Regions from separate parts of the Sporosarcina sp. So3-204 genome, predicted to be linked through region 1. Evidence: predicted binding sites of a transcription regulator. Region 1 holds the regulator's gene; each other region holds the start of a gene.
The links. The regulator CtsR, encoded in region 1, represses protease genes until heat stress. The targets are predictions, from matches to a motif close to ATGGTCAATAAAGGTCAAACA.

Region 1 (5,408 bases):
AAAATCTGGATTGATTCTTCTACAGACGGCTCATCGACTTGGATTGGTTGAAAACGTCGTTCAAGCGCTGCATCTTTTTCGATATACTTACGGTATTCATCAATTGTCGTTGCACCAATACACTGAAGTTCGCCGCGTGCAAGAGATGGTTTCAATATATTAGAAGCATCAATTGCTCCTTCAGCTCCGCCTGCACCAATTAAAGTGTGAAGTTCATCTATAAATAAAATAACATTACCTGCGTTACGGATTTCTTCCATTACTTTCTTCATACGGTCTTCAAATTCACCGCGGTATTTCGTCCCCGCGACAACTGTACCCATATCAAGCGTCATTACTCTTTTATCACGTAAAATTTCCGGCACTTCATTGTTGACAACTTGTTGTGCAAGACCTTCAGCAATCGCTGTTTTACCAACACCTGGTTCACCGATTAGTACAGGGTTGTTTTTCGTACGACGCGCTAGTACTTCAATCACGCGAGTAATTTCTTTACTTCTTCCAATTACCGGATCCAGTAGACCTTCGCGGGCTACTTCAGTTAAATCTCGCGCAAGTCCGTCTAATGTAGGAGTTGCAGCTGATGTAGATGTTGTATTGCTACCAGCAGAGCTATCATTACTGCCAAGCAATTGAAGTACTTGTTGACGCGCTTTATTTAAACTAACGCCAGCATTACTTAACACACGTGCTGCGACGCCTTCACCCTCACGAATAAGCGCAAGTAGTATATGTTCTGTACCAATATATGAATGGCCTAATTTACGAGACTCATCAACTGAAAGTTCAATAACTTTTTTTGCACGAGGGGTATAGTGAACAATCGGTCCAACATCTTTTGTTCCAGAGCCGACTAATTTTTCAACACCTTCTTCAATTGTTGTAAAGTCAACTTCGATCGCCTCAAGCGCCTTAGCAGCAATGCCTCCGCCTTCGCGAATTAAACCAAGTAAAATATGCTCTGTTCCGATTGAATCGTGCTTCATACGGATTGCCTCTTCTTGAGCTAGTTGTAATACTTTTTGCGCGCGTTGTGTGAATCGATTAAACATCATATTCAGTCCTCTCCTTCTATCTATATATAATAAATTTCTTCATGATGCAGACCTAACTTTCAAAAAAAGATTCACTCTATACAATGTATTCAATTCATTCAATAAAAACCCTTCATTTACTGACTTTGACTATCTTTGACTTAACTATACTAAATAGCAGTACGTCATGCAAAAATGTTGCTCAATGCTCAATCATCAACTTCCTTTTCTGATAACGGGATTTCCTTAACGACAAGAAGTCTTTCACGAAAAAGTTTTGCTCGGAAAATATCTCTTTCTTCTTGGGATAATTCTGTTTCTGCATACTGTTGAAGAAAACCAGGCTGCATGAAAATCATTAATTCATTTAAAATAGAAACGTCTACATCTTTAATGATACCCAAGTCTATGCCAAGTCGAACATCCGATAAACAATGTGCTGCTTCTCCAGTTTGAAGTAAGCGTGAATAAACTAAAGTTCCCAAAGATCTAAATAACTTATTTTCTAATGCGACGCGTGATTTTAATAATAAACTTTCTCGTGACTTACGTTCATATGTGATTAATCGGGAAGTAATATTTTCAAGTTCTTTCAGAATTTCTTTTTCGGTTTTACCTAGTGTTACCTGATTCGACACTTGGTAAACATTGCCAAGCGCTTTGCTACCTTCACCATAACTACCACGTACAACCATGCCTAACCTAGAAATGGCTGGAATAATTCGTTCAATCTGTTTCGTAATTGTCAGTGCTGGCAAATGCATCATCACAGATGCACGCATGCCGGTTCCGGTATTTGAAGGACAACTCGTCAAGTAACCAAACTCTTCATCGAATGCGTAAGGTAGCTCTTTTTCTAATAAATCATCTACTTCGTTTGCTTTATCATATGCATCAGCTAACTGTAAGCCGGGGTAAATACACTGTATTCGAACGTGGTCTTCCTCATTCACCATAACGCTGACCGTCTCATCAGCTGACAACAAAACAGCACCATAACGGTCAGTATCGGTAAGCTGCGGACTCACTAAATGCTTCTCTATAAGCACTTCGCGTTCCAATGCAGGAAGTTCAGACATCTTCAAATAGGTATACGATGCCTCCTCAGAATAATCCATTAATGTTCCCGTAACCATTTTATCGACAGCTAACGCTTGTTCCTCTGAAGCAGCAATTGGAAAGTTATATCCTCGGAAGTTTCTAGCAAGCCGGATTCGAGTTGCCATCACAATGTCAGAGTGTTCACCGTGCGCTACCATCCAGCCGGTTACCGCATTTTGCATGAATTTTTCAATTGACATTGTCTTCCTCACCTCCTAGTACAAGTTGATTTTGAAGTTGATTTGCTTCATCACGTAAAACGGCAGCTTCTTCAAAACGCTCCTCATTAACAGCTTCTTGCATTTTCAAGCGAACCTCTTCTATATTACGCTTTATCGCGTATAACTCATTAAATGAAACAGGTATTTTACCCTTGTGTTTTGATTGACCATTATGCAATTTCCCAAAAACTTGAGGTAGTCTGTTGCGAAATGTCTCATAGCAGGTTGGACAACCAAATTTCCCTATATCTAAAAACTTATTAAAGGTTAATTTACAGCCAGCACATTCTAATTCAGGAACTGCTGAGTCTGTTTTTTGAGGCTGCGCTTGAAATGGATCCGTACCACTAAACCAATGCGATAAAAATTGTTGAATAGACAAAGGCTCGTGATTCGGATTAAAACTAAATGTCTCAGACTGAAATGCACATTTTTCACATAAATGGCGTTCAAATGATTCACCAATAAAGCCCTTCGTAATAGTGACCGTAGCAGGACGCTCCTTGCAATTTTCACAAATCATAAAATACCGCCTCACCGTAGTAGGATTATTTTAATCAAGTTGCTCATATATTAGCGTTAAAAGCATTGCTTCTAAAACGCGCGCACGAATTTCGTCACGATCAGAAAACTGTGGACGAATTGTTGTGCGGTCGATTGCTGCTAGCATAAGTTTAGATTCTCGTTCGGATATTACTTCTGCCTCCATCAACCTTAATACAACATCTTCGGCCATCGTGTGAGATGCACCTGCATTTAAACCAGATAAAACATGTTCAATTAATTCTTTGCATGAATTTGTGCGGACACGAAAAATACGGATATAACCGCCACCGCCTCTTTTGGATTCAACAGCATAGCCACGCTCAGCTGTGAACCTGGTATTAATGACATAATTAATTTGTGAGGGTACACATTGAAACATTTCAGCAACTTCATGCCTTTTAATTTCAACTGACCCATCCTGTTCATCTTCTATAATCTTCTTTAAATATCCTTCAATAATATCGGAAATACTTCGCATCTTCTCACCTCTTTCATTACGGGTGATTAGTCATTGACTTTGACTATCTTTGACTATATTCTACAGACGGGTAAACCAATTCGCAATTGATATGCACTCCTGCTTCTTTTGCTAATTTGTTTACTTTTCTATAATAGGGGGTATTAAAATATTAGCAGGATTTTTCCAGCGCTATTTTGTTCCTGTCTTAATTAAATCGAAACAAAAACGCCGGGCAAATCAATTATTGGAGGCAATAAGTTTTGAATTGGTATGAGAAGTTAAATGAGTACTTTCCTGTTGAAGAAATGAAGTCCAAGGAACATATGGAAGCTTTATTAAATGAGAAAAAGACAGTTTACAAAAAAGATGAAGGCCCAAATCATGTTTTAATGTATGTTGAATTTCAAAACTTCGTGTTTGTAGATTATTTATTCGTTTCAAAACAAGCAAGGGGCGAAGGTCTGGGGCATAAAATCCTGTCCAAATTAAAAGCCAAAAATAAACACATTCTTTTAGAAGTAGAACCAGTTGATTATGAAGATACAGATACAGAAAAACGACTCAAGTTTTATGCACGCGAAAACTTTTCACATGCGCAGCGTATTGACTTTAATCGTCGCTCACTCGCTACGGGCGAAAATACAGGTTTAGAAATTTTATATTGGTCACCTAACGACGCTGACGAAGAAGAAATATATGAAGCAATGACAAAAACTTACGACGAAATACACACATATAAAGATGAAACATTTTACGGTGAAAAGTATGAGCCGACAGATAAAGTACTCACCTTACAAACGGAACCCAAAAAAGATATACTAAAGCCTTTTTCTACATCATGAGCAAAAATGGACTTCCCAATACAACGGGAAGTCCATTTTTTCGGAATAAAACTATTCCATGCTCACATTCGTTAACTCTTTCACTGGTAGGAATAATTCTCCTGTTTCTAAATAAGTTAAAATGAGCTTGTCTCCTTCTTGAATATAAATCGCAAGAGGTTCCGTCTCAGATGAAACAAGGTAGTTTTGTCCATCGTCAGCAAGTACCGACACAAGTGTGTAATCACCCACACGCTCTTTAAAGATCCGCATAACAGTGAAAGCAGCCTTTGCCTCATCCGCATTCGAACTACCGTTCAAAGTGCTACCACCTCGTTGGAGAGCTACCTTATAAAGCTTTAATGATTCATTGGGTGTATTCCCATAAACTGATATTTCAGGGTTGGCAGCAGAAACGATAAAATAATTTTGCAGGAAGCCGTTTGAATCAAGAACCGGCGTCAACCAACTTGCCTCTCCGTAAAAGTTGTAAAGGACCGGCATTTCTCCTACCCATTTCTTTTCTATAAACTTCTTCTCAATAATTTGAAGTGCCCCTTGCGAATCCATATATGACTCTTCCAAATTACCTGTATAATAGGTTGCTTTTCCAGTTCGGCCATCTGTCAAAGCATAACCAAGCATTGAATCGACACCTTCTTTTGGACTCGTAAAGTCTGTGAAATAGAACATATGACCAGACTCATCAAAAACTGGGCTTACATTCGCTTCCGTTCCTTCATCAGAAGGCAACTTCACTTCTTTTTTTCCTACAATTGAATTCCAGAAACCATGAATATAATTACCAAAATAACTATTTTGCAAGCTTACCGCTTCTGGTGAAACTGCTCCATCTATGAATTCTGGTATATCTTTAAGCGCATATTTCTCAACTTTACCCGTATCCGAATCAACCGTCACAATACCTTGTACATCAAAACCATTTCTTCCCGTAATAAAGTCCCCATACGATCGAATATAAAATGGTTTTCCAGCATCATCGATTTCAAGCTGGACATCACCATAGAAGATGAGATTCGGCATCGCCATTCGTATATGACGCGTTACTTGTTTATGGAAGTACGAAGACGGTGTATAAGCCATTTCAGCCTTCACAAACTTCGGATTATCCGACGAATCAGTTGCGCTCATTGTAAAATAACCAGGCGTTGTCTTGCCGTTAAACCATTTAAAAAACCCTGAAAACTCAACTGGTGCGATGTAG
Region 2 (5,408 bases), 990 kb from region 1:
CTCCAACTGCTTGTGCACCAAGAATTAGCCTTGATACACGGTCGTAGTGAACGAGGAGTGTAATATTTCCGGTGTCAGGATAATAGCCTGCGTTTGTTCTCCCTGAATGAGTAACTGTTTCAAAGTCGATACCTTCTTCTGTCAAGCTTTTAGCTGAATGTCCGGTCATTGCTGCCGTTAAGTTGAAGACTTTTGTAATTGTTGCACCAAGAAACCCGTTTATCTTAACTGGTTTTCCAGCGAGATGACGCGCGACAATAAAGGCTTGTCGATGCGCATGCCACGCTAGTTGTACTCTTTTTGGCTTTTTGGTAAACCAGTCTTTACATTCGGCAATGTCACCAATAACGTAGATGTCTGGGTCGTCAGTTTGCATATAGTCGTTGACGACAATTCCATTTGTTGGACCGACTGTTAGGCCGATATCTTCAGCAAGTTTTGTATTAGGTATGATTCCGACACTAGCGGCAATGAAGTCAACTTCTAAATTGAAGCCATTTTTCATTATCAATTTATTACCTTCAATACGTTCAATTGCATCATTAAAATAAAAATCTACACCGTGGTCTTTCATTTCATTATATAAAATATCAGTTATAGTTGGATCCATAATTTTCATAACGCGTTCATTTCGTTCAATTAAAGCCGTTTTAAGGCCTAATCTAACGAAGTTCTCTGCAAACTCGACACCAATAAAACCACCGCCAATAATTGCACATGACTTAGGTTTTTCTTCATTGATATAGTGTAAAACCTTTTCCATATCTGCATAACTTTTTAACGTAAGTAAAGGTAAATCGCCTAATCCTTTTAGTTCTGGTATTCGTGATTGACCACCTGGCGACAAGATTAACTTATCATAGTTTTCCGTAAAAGTAGCGTCTGTTTCAAGGTTTTTGATTTCAACCGTTTTGTTAATTCGATTAATTGATAAGACTTCATGCTTAATAAGCACATTAATATCACGGTCTTTTCCGAAACTTTCAGGAGAAGGACCAGCTACTTTTTTGGGGTCATCGATTAATCCACCAATGACATAAGGCATACCACAAGTGCCGTAGCCAATTTCAGATTCTCGGTCAATGAGGGTTATTGCAGCCTCAGGAACTGCACGTTTAATTTGAGAAGCGGCAGTAGATCCGCCAGCCACTGCTCCAACAATTAGTACTTTCATATAATCACCTTCTAATCTAATTTCTGATTTAATTTATTTAGGAAAAATACTGAAACAGTACCAGGTCCAGCATGTGCTCCGATAACAGAGCCAATAAGGTGCACTTCAACTTCTAGTGGATTGAACTTTTCCTCTACCATTGATTTTAGTTCGAGTGCAATCGCTTCATCATCACCGTGACTAATCGCGATTGATTGTTTGGAAATTTGATCTCCTCGTTCTTCCATGAGTTCAATAATTCTACGCAACACTTTTTTACGACCACGAAGCTTTTCAATAGGCACAAGTTTTCCGTCTGCTACGTGTAGTAACGGTTTAATATTCAAAAGTCCGCCAATGAACGCACTTGCCTTAGAAACACGTCCACCTCTAGCCATATAATCAAGGTCTTCAACTGTGAATAGATGCTCCATATGCTCGGCCATAAATTTGATATGCTGCTCAATGGTAGTAAGGTCTTTTCCGAGATTCCGAAGTTTTACCGCTTCTTTAATGAGAAGTCCTAAACCTAATGATGCACATTTCGAATCTATAATAATCAAGTTTAAATTAGGGTGTTGTTCTTTAATTTGCGCTTGAATCATAACAGCGGTGCTATAAGTACCTGATAACTCTGAAGAAAATGCGATATAAATGCCATCTTCACCTGAATTGGCAAGTTCTGTCCATTCCTCAACAAATCGTTCTGGCGAAATTTGTGATGTCTTTGGTTGTTTACCACCCCTAATTGCTTTATAAACTTCCTTGGAATCAATTTCTACAATGTCTTCATATTCTGCTTCGTCAACTAAAACATGTAAAGGAAGCAATGTTACATTATTTTCTTTATAAAATGCTAATGGCAAATCACACGCACTGTCTGCAAATATCTTCATTTTAATTCCCCCTAATGATTTGTCCTATTTTTATTTTGTTATAATTCAATCAATTTCATAATAGGATTTTATCGCCACACACCACAACATATAGTCGAGTTGAACCGTTCTCGAACAATATGTTGTGTCGTTGTAGCAAGTTAAGGTAATTATGAAATCGACTCAATTATCTTGTAAATAAACGATCGTCTAGTATTTGTGCGATGCCGTCTTCATTATTAGAAAAAGTTGTAACTTCATTGGCGATCGATTTTAATTCATCGATTGAGTTGGCCATGGCAACGCCGACGCCTGCAAATTCTATCATTTCAAGGTCATTTGTTTCATCGCCAAATGCAATTATGCGGTCTCTTGGGATGTCCATCCATTTGGAGACATGTGCAAGCCCTTCCGCTTTACTAAGTCCGTGTCTGAAAATATCAATGACATGACCCCAAGGTGATTTCCACAATCGATGATCAATGACTTCGGCATGTATATGACGGAGGTGGTTAGCGATTAATTCGACATTTTCCTCGTCTGCTTGAATGAGTAAGCTTGTAGGATTATCCTTTAGAAAGCTTTTAATGGCACCCGCATTAATTCGCGTACCTCCGAAACTAAATGCGTCTATCAGTTTTTCATCGTGGTAGTTCATATAAACATCATCCATAACTTCTGCAATGATATTATTATGTGGAAATTGCTCCATAGCCTCGACGACTTCTTTCACAACCGATAGTTTAAGCGGCTCATGAATTACTTTCCAAGAACTGTCGTTAGGTCTATGAACAAAGGCACCGTTAAAGTTAACGACTGGTGTAGTTAATCCGAGCTGTTTATAATAAGGTTCAGTTGCTCGGTAAGGTCTACCTGTTGCAATCATGACATGATGACCGTTTTCTTGCGCTTTTAATAAAGCATTTACAGTTTTAGGCGTGATTATCTTTTTATCTGTTAATAAAGTTCCGTCAAGGTCAAGAACAATTAAATGTGGTTTCAAATTTATTCCTCCTCTATTAGTATAAGTTTATCGTTAAGTTGTGATCTAAGTCAAAAAATTCTGCCAGACAATGCAACTCATTGGTATTTTAAAAAAACTTTGGTAATCTAAAATGAAGTAGGAAGGATGACTAGTTAATGATCCTAAGAGAAGAAAATTGGGGAGAAGTTCCACTATTACATGTAGTAAGCGAAGAGTTTGCCAATAAAGAAATTCCGGTTGTTGTTTTTCATCATGGTTTCATGAGTGCGAAAGAACATAATCTTCACTTTGCTTTTAATCTAGCATCGAAAGGTATTCGGGTATTATTACCAGATGCATTTCTACACGGTGCTAGAGAAGAAAATCTAGATCCTGTTCAATTGGGCTTACGTTTTTGGGAAATTGTACTCACTTCTATAGAAGAGCTTGGAATGCTTCGAGAAGAATTGTTCAAGCGCAAACTTTTAACAACGAAGAAAATAGGGGTAAGTGGCACATCACTTGGCGGCATTACATCACTAGGTATGCTTGCAACATACGATTGGATAGATGCGGCAGCGATAATGATGGGCGCACCAGGTTTTGTTGAGTTGGCTAAAAATCAAATTAGCAGTTTTGAAAAAGATGGTTTTAAAATACCGCATACTGAAAAAGAAAAGACTTTATTGTTTGAAGACTTATCGATGCTCGATTTGACGATATATCCGGCTTTATTAAATAAAAGACCGATTCATTTTTGGCATGGTCGAAAGGATGTCGTTGTTCCATTTGAGCCGACGAGTAAGTTTTATGAGTCCATAAAGGCGGATTATAGTAAGGTTCCTGAAAGATTATCTTTCACTGTGGATAATGAGGCAGGACATGTTGTATCTAGATCGGCTATGCTTGAAGCTACAAATAAACTTGCAAGTTATTTGAATGAATGAACGTCCACTGCTATGATTAATATATTAAATGAATAAGGAGTGAAATGAATATGGCTGAAGAAATGAAAGAATATTTATATGGCACACTTGAAAACGTAATCGATCCAGAATTAGGTATAGATATTGTTAACTTAGGACTTGTTTATGATGCAGAGTTAGATGATGAAGGTAAAGCAGTTATCACAATAACACTTACATCTATGGGCTGTCCGATGGCGCCACAAATTGTTTCTAGTATTAAATTAGAATTAATGGAACTTCCTGAAGTAAAAGAAGTGGATGTAAATGTTGTTTGGAGTCCACCTTGGTCAAAAGATAATATGTCGCGTTACGCAAAAATGGCACTTGGCGTTAGATAATAATAGTAAGGGCTACATGACTTGTTTCTAAGGTCTTGTAGCCTTTTTTATTTGTAAGCAATCTACTTTACAATGCCCATAATCCGTTATATTATAAAGATAGTCAAAGATAGTCAAAGTCAAATAATGAAAAAATAGAGAGGTAGATGTTTATGCGTATGGGTGGATTACAAGAAGAGGATCAACGTACACCGCTTGAACAATTTGGTCGTAACCTCGTTGAAGAAGTAAAAAAAGGGAAAATGGATCCCGTTATTGGTCGCGATGAAGAAATTAGGAATGTAATTCGTATTTTATCTAGAAAAACGAAAAATAATCCTGTTTTAATTGGCGAACCAGGTGTTGGTAAAACTGCTATTGTAGAAGGACTTGCACAAAGAATTGTAAAAGGTGATGTGCCAGATGGCTTAAAAGACAGACAAATTTTCGAGCTAGATATGAGTGCTTTAATCGCAGGTGCGAAGTATCGGGGTGAATTTGAAGAGCGCTTAAAAGGTGTTTTAAAACAAGTAAAAGATAGTGAAGGAAAAATTATTTTATTCATTGATGAAATTCATACAATTGTTGGTGCCGGAAAAACAGAAGGCGCGATGGATGCAGGTAATATGTTAAAACCGATGCTTGCGCGCGGCGAGCTTTATTGTATAGGGGCAACGACATTGGATGAATACCGTATGAATATTGAAAAAGATCCTGCACTAGAAAGACGCTTCCAACAAGTACTAGTAAGGGAACCGTCTGTCGAAGATACGATTTCAATTTTAAGGGGCTTAAAAGAGCGTTATGAACTGCATCATGGTGTAAGGATTCATGACCGCGCAATCGTTGCAGCGGCGACTTTATCAAATCGTTATTTAACAGAGCGTTTTTTACCAGATAAAGCGATTGATCTAGTCGATGAGGCGAGTGCAATGATTCGGACAGAAATCGATTCGATGCCGACAGAACTTGACGCGGTAACTCGTCGAATTATGCAATTAGAAATTGAGGAACAAGCACTTAGAAAAGAAAAAGATTCGGCAAGTAAAACTCGATTAGAGATATTGCGTGCTGAACTAAAAGAGTTAAAAGATTCTTCTTCAGGAATGCGTGCGCAATGGGATAAAGAAA
Region 3 (5,408 bases), 610 kb from region 1:
AGAAGTAGCCGCATTTGTTAGAATGAACGGAGCTTTATCCTTTTTAAATAAACAGCTTAGTTTTGATGTTCAAACAGAAAATGCTGCAATTGCTAGAAGGCTATATACAAATTTAAAAAGACTTTATCCTTATAAAATAGAGCTACTTGTAAGGAAAAAAATGCAACTGAAAAAGAATAATGTATACATTTGTAGAATTCGCGAAGGCGCAAAGACAATCTTAAAAGACTTACTCATTTTAACTGGGAATTTCGAATTCAAAAATGAAATCGCACCAGCTCTAGTAAAAAAAACCTGTTGTCAGCGTGCTTATTTACGTGGCGCATTTCTTGCAGGTGGCTCAGTAAATAATCCTAAAACATCAACATATCATTTGGAGATATTTTCAATATATAAAGAGCATAGTGAAGCACTCGTAGATCTAATGAATAAATATCGTTTGAATGCAAAGTCCATTGAACGTAAAAACGGTTATATTGCCTATATTAAGGAAGCGGAAAAAATTTCCGACTTTTTAGGTCTTGTAGGTGCTCATGTTGGACTCATGAAATTTGAAGATGTTCGGATTCTAAGGGATATGAGAAATAGCGTCAATAGACTTGTTAACTGCGAAACTGCCAATTTGAATAAAACGATTGGTGCTGCTCAGCGTCAAGTCGGCAATATTCAATTTATCGAAAAAACGATTGGTTTGGGACAATTACCAGACAGACTTCAAGAAGTAGCTCGACTGCGCATTGAACATCAGGATATTACTTTAAAAGAGCTTGGTGAACTTGTTTCGGGTACAACAGTGAGTAAATCAGGCGTAAATCACCGCCTTAGGAAGATTGAGGAGATTGCAGACAATCTTCGTAATGGAGGAACAGGAATTACATAAAATAATACTTTAATAAGTGGTAAACTAACTATATGTTAAAGTGAGATTAATTTACATGGGGAAGAGGGGTAGATTCTTGAATGGCAGAACAAATTGTAGAAGTCAAAATGAAGCCGGGATTACAAGCTCGACAAGCAGCATTATTTGTTCAAGAGGCAAATCGTTTTGAATCAGATATATTTTTACAAAAAGATAATCGTAAAGTAAATGCAAAGAGCATTATGGGCATTATGAGCTTGGCAATTGCGCATGGCACAACTATAACGCTTATTGCTAATGGAATTGATGATGAGCAGGCTATTGCATCATTGACGACGCTTGTGCAAAATGAGAGATGATTAATCAGTTAGGCCACTTCCTGTGGCTTTTCTGGCACTAGTACATAATGTACATTGGTGTTTAAACTTAATTCAGCCGAAATTTGACCCTCCATTTTGTTAAGGAAATAATATTGATTTAGTCCAAGAGGGAGTAAACAACCTCTTTCCGACATTTCACTTTAAGTAGGGTGGACTTCTGCTAAATTTAGTTAAAATAAATAAAAACCGCCAGATTTCGATCTGGCGGTTTTTCTGATTGTTGGCTAAGAAAATATAGACAACTAATTTTATATTTACTTTTCGTCTTTTTTGTCGATTTTTTTCATATCACTACGTGTAATAATATGGTCAATCAGGCCGTATTCTTTCGCGCGGTTCGCTGTCATGAAGTTATCGCGCTCTGTATCTTTACCAATAACCTCAACAGACTGTCCCGTGCGCTCTGAAAGGATTGTATTGAGTTTTTCACGTAAGAATAGAATACGTCTCGCAGCAATTTCGATTTCAGTTGCTTGACCTTGTGCGCCACCTAGTGGTTGGTGAATCATTACTTCAGCATTAGGGAGTGCATAGCGTTTTCCTTTTGTACCTGCAGCAAGAAGGAAAGCACCCATTGATGCTGCCATACCGATACAAATTGTTTGGATATCTGGTTTGATAAACTGCATTGTGTCAAAAATTGCCATTCCAGCAGTGATGCTACCACCGGGGCTATTAATATAAATTGAAATGTCTTTATCAGGATCTTCTGCTTCTAAGAACAAAAGTTGTGCAACGAGAGAATTTGCAACATTATCGTCAATTCCGCTTCCAAGCATAATAATTCTGTCTTTCAATAGACGAGAGTAAATATCATAAGCACGCTCGCCACGGCTTGTTTGTTCAATAACTGTTGGTATTAGATTCATTCCATTTCCTCCTTCAAGGTGGATATTAAGTTGTTTTTAAAAATTTGTAATGTAACAGAGGTGAAAGTACTTTGATTTGAATAAAGTTAAAAAGTATTTAAACGCAACAAATTTTTAAATGTTAATTAAAACAGTTTTGTTGAAACACTTTTCATTTCAACTCTAATAATATCATACCTATTATGGTCAATATAGGTCAAATATAACGCTCTAAAATAAGTCTTGCTTTCAATTAGTGCTATTAGTATAATGAAGAGTGTTCGTTGGAATTTGTTTTTTGATATCCGTCCTCGTGGTGCAATGGATAGCACGTAAGCCTCCGAAGCTTAAAATGTGGGTTCGACTCCCGCCGAGGGCATCCCGGAATGAGTAGGTAAGGATTTTGTAGCGCGAAACTTAGTGCGAAAGGATAGGCATTTGGTTTTTGCGTAGTAGCACGTAACCTTGAAAACTTCTGTTCGATTTACGTGGAAATACGTAGAGCGGATGGTTTTTTTCTTTAATAAAAAAATAATTGGATTCATCGCTTTTTTCGGCAATCAATAATGCAGCATGACGTACTGTAGAAAGTCCTGTCATATCGCACAATGCGGCTATAAATGAGTTTTCAGACTACGCCGATATGCGTGGGCTATCAGAGTATACGATAGCTTCTTGCGCTAAAGAACTAAAACAACTTCGTCTTTATTTTATTGATGCCGAAATTAAAAAATCAATACAGATTGATTAAGAATATCACTTGAATAAAAATAAAACCAATTACTCCTAAACGTGTAAGAAATTAACCTAGGATTATAAATCCCAAGGTATTCAGAAATGATGGCTTCATTGATTTAGTTATAAATTTCTTCTCATCACCAGCATTCTATTGCTACATACATACCTGACACAGGGAGTGTGTGGTGTTGGTAGTGAAGAAAAGGCTTGTATCAAAGGTTTTGAGCGAAACAAGTGAATATTGAAGTGTGTTTTATGTTCCCTCAGACTAAGGGGGGAGGGGATTATTTGTTGAAGGGGTCTCGCAATTACGCAGGACAGGAGATATTTGCGTTAAGGTATAGGATTACATATTAGTGTGAGATACTACTTAAGAATAAAAAAATCAGTTTTGTCATTCAGTAAAGTTATTGGATTTAAGTAATTTTCGTGGTAACATTATTTATTATATGGTATTTAATACTCTTTCGGTTGAACTTAAGCAGCCTTCAAATCCTTATCAATGACTTCATCATAAAAAGTCCGATGATTCCGTCATCGTTTTCACTCCAACAACAAGTTCTGTGAAAAAACAATGGAGGTGTGCGCGACGAGCGCACCTCCATTGTTACATTGAAACTCATTTGCAAGGCGAAGCGGCGACATAGTCGATTTGAAGAAAACTTGAATGCTTCAGTGGATGCCATATATTTAAATGATTTCAGCATCGCAAAGGGTCGCATCGGTACTGAGTACACCTAGCGCTTCACTTTTTGCGGTTTTGTACGAACACGATTCTCACGGCGAATCCATTTTTCGTCTTTGCAATCATGTAACCATGGTTTAGTCCGTTTTCTTCGGTGCGAAATAAGAGTTGATAAAACAATCTATTAAAAAAATTGTCTAAAAGGGGAACACTATCATGAGCGGCTATAACGCAGTAGTAGCAAAAAACACGGAAAATGCTCCAAACGGTAACGGTCTATATTCACAAACTGTCGCTTTTTCTCATTACAATAATCTTTCAGCTCAATTACCTATTGAACCGGAAACTGGGAAATTGGTAGCTGGTGGTATAAAAAAGCAAGCTGAACAGTGCTTTAAAAATATCGAGGCAATTGTAGACAGCATCGATCATGTTATGAGCGATGTTGTTAAAATCACTGTATTCGTTAAGAATATTAAAGACATTGACGCTGTAGACGAGGTTTATAAAACATTCTTCCCGACCTATGTTCCTACACGGACTACAGTCGCAGTTGCAGCTTTACCTATGGATGCTTTGGTGCAAATTGAAGCACTTGTTTCACACGGTGAAGGTACAGTTCCAAACGCACCACAATCAGGCGACCTCATAAAGCTAACAAATAACACGTCAAATGCACCAACAAGTCTTCTATCTACACAAACTGTGTCTTTCTCTCATTACAATAATCTTTCAGCTCAATTACCTATTGATCCGAAAACGGGTAGATTGGTGGCTGGTGGTGTTAAAGAGCAGGCTGGACAGTGCTTAAAAAATATTAAAGCAATTTTAGGAAGTATCGACGTTCCATTTGACGATATTGTTAAAATTAATATTTACCTTAAAAACCTTTCAGATATTGAAGCCGTAAACGAAGTTTATTCAACATTTTTCCCAGACTCGGCTATCGCCAGGACCGTAGCCTATGTACCTGCACGGACGACAGTTGCAGCTTCAGCTTTACCTATGGATGCTTTGGTACAAATTGAAGCAGTTGTTTCACACGGAGATGGTACACCTCCACAAGCCGTCGAGGATAGACTTGGAATCGTTATCTGGGCAAACAACACTGAAAATGCACCAAAGAGTTCTCTATCTACGCAAACTGTAGCATTTTCTCATTACAACCACCTTTCAGCTCAATTACCTTTGGATTCAAAAACTGGTGAATTGGTAGCTGGTGGTGTAAAAGAACAGGCTGAACAGTGCTTGAAAAATGTAAAGGCAATTGTAGAAAGTATCGACCATGCTATGGAAGATGTGGTTAAAGTAAATATCTTCCTTAAAAACATCGAAGATATTAGTTCTGTAGATGCAGTTTATACGACATTTTTCCCTGGCGGTATTCCTGCACGAAGAACAGTTGGCGTATCAGCTTTACTTAAAGATGCTTTAATCCAAATTGATGTAGTTGTATCAAATGCTGAAGGAACACCTCCAAAAGCATAATCGGTATTTTTTTATAAATACAGGTTCTATCAAAGTTACTTGCTAATGCCGATGGTGAATGCGAAACCGCATATCCTATTCATAAAAAAGAGCTGTCCCAAATGAAAATGTAGACAGCTTCCGTTTTTAACAGCGCAGATGAAAAAGCATCAAGATTTTAGCCGATTATGGCAGAAATCTTGTTGCTTATTTTATTTTCAGGGCGTAACAATAAATTGGGTTAGCTTGCGAATCTATAGGTTACTTAATATATACTTTATGCCATACAATGCTAGTAATGGCCATGCCTGTAGTTGTAATTCTCATTACAACTTACAAGTAATGGTCGAATACATACATTATATATATTATCCACAATTTCATCCTTTGAATAGCCACGATCATCACGCAAGAATTGAAATAAATTTGGT

Region 2: AC3RV6_RS03765 (ATP-dependent Clp protease ATP-binding subunit) is a predicted target of CtsR. The motif match lies at 4,398-4,418, and genes of this name have one in related genera.
Region 3: clpP (ATP-dependent Clp endopeptidase proteolytic subunit ClpP) is a predicted target of CtsR. The motif match lies at 2,291-2,311, and genes of this name have one in related genera.

Annotation. Positions count from the first base shown of each region.
Region 1 covers NZ_CM176485.1:3,592,691-3,598,098, forward strand. The annotation lists gene AC3RV6_RS17760 (ATP-dependent Clp protease ATP-binding subunit) at 1-1,055, opposite strand, end outside; gene mcsB (protein-arginine kinase McsB) at 1,244-2,335, opposite strand; gene AC3RV6_RS17770 (UvrB/UvrC motif-containing protein) at 2,325-2,879, opposite strand; gene AC3RV6_RS17775 (CtsR family transcriptional regulator) at 2,910-3,380, opposite strand; gene AC3RV6_RS17780 (GNAT family N-acetyltransferase) at 3,623-4,204, shown strand; gene AC3RV6_RS17785 (hypothetical protein) at 4,256-5,408, opposite strand, start outside.
Region 2 covers NZ_CM176485.1:791,838-797,245, forward strand. The annotation lists gene AC3RV6_RS03740 (CoA-disulfide reductase) at 1-1,174, opposite strand, end outside; gene AC3RV6_RS03745 (DegV family protein) at 1,186-2,049, opposite strand; gene AC3RV6_RS03750 (Cof-type HAD-IIB family hydrolase) at 2,216-3,031, opposite strand; gene AC3RV6_RS03755 (prolyl oligopeptidase family serine peptidase) at 3,169-3,939, shown strand; gene AC3RV6_RS03760 (metal-sulfur cluster assembly factor) at 3,990-4,298, shown strand; gene AC3RV6_RS03765 (ATP-dependent Clp protease ATP-binding subunit) at 4,445-5,408, shown strand, end outside.
Region 3 covers NZ_CM176485.1:2,984,081-2,989,488, reverse strand. The annotation lists gene whiA (DNA-binding protein WhiA) at 1-880, shown strand, start outside; gene AC3RV6_RS14715 (HPr family phosphocarrier protein) at 961-1,218, shown strand; gene clpP (ATP-dependent Clp endopeptidase proteolytic subunit ClpP) at 1,494-2,108, opposite strand; tRNA gene AC3RV6_RS14705 (tRNA-Arg) at 2,395-2,466, shown strand; gene AC3RV6_RS14700 (RidA family protein) at 3,727-4,998, shown strand; gene AC3RV6_RS14695 (TetR/AcrR family transcriptional regulator) at 5,270-5,408, opposite strand, start outside.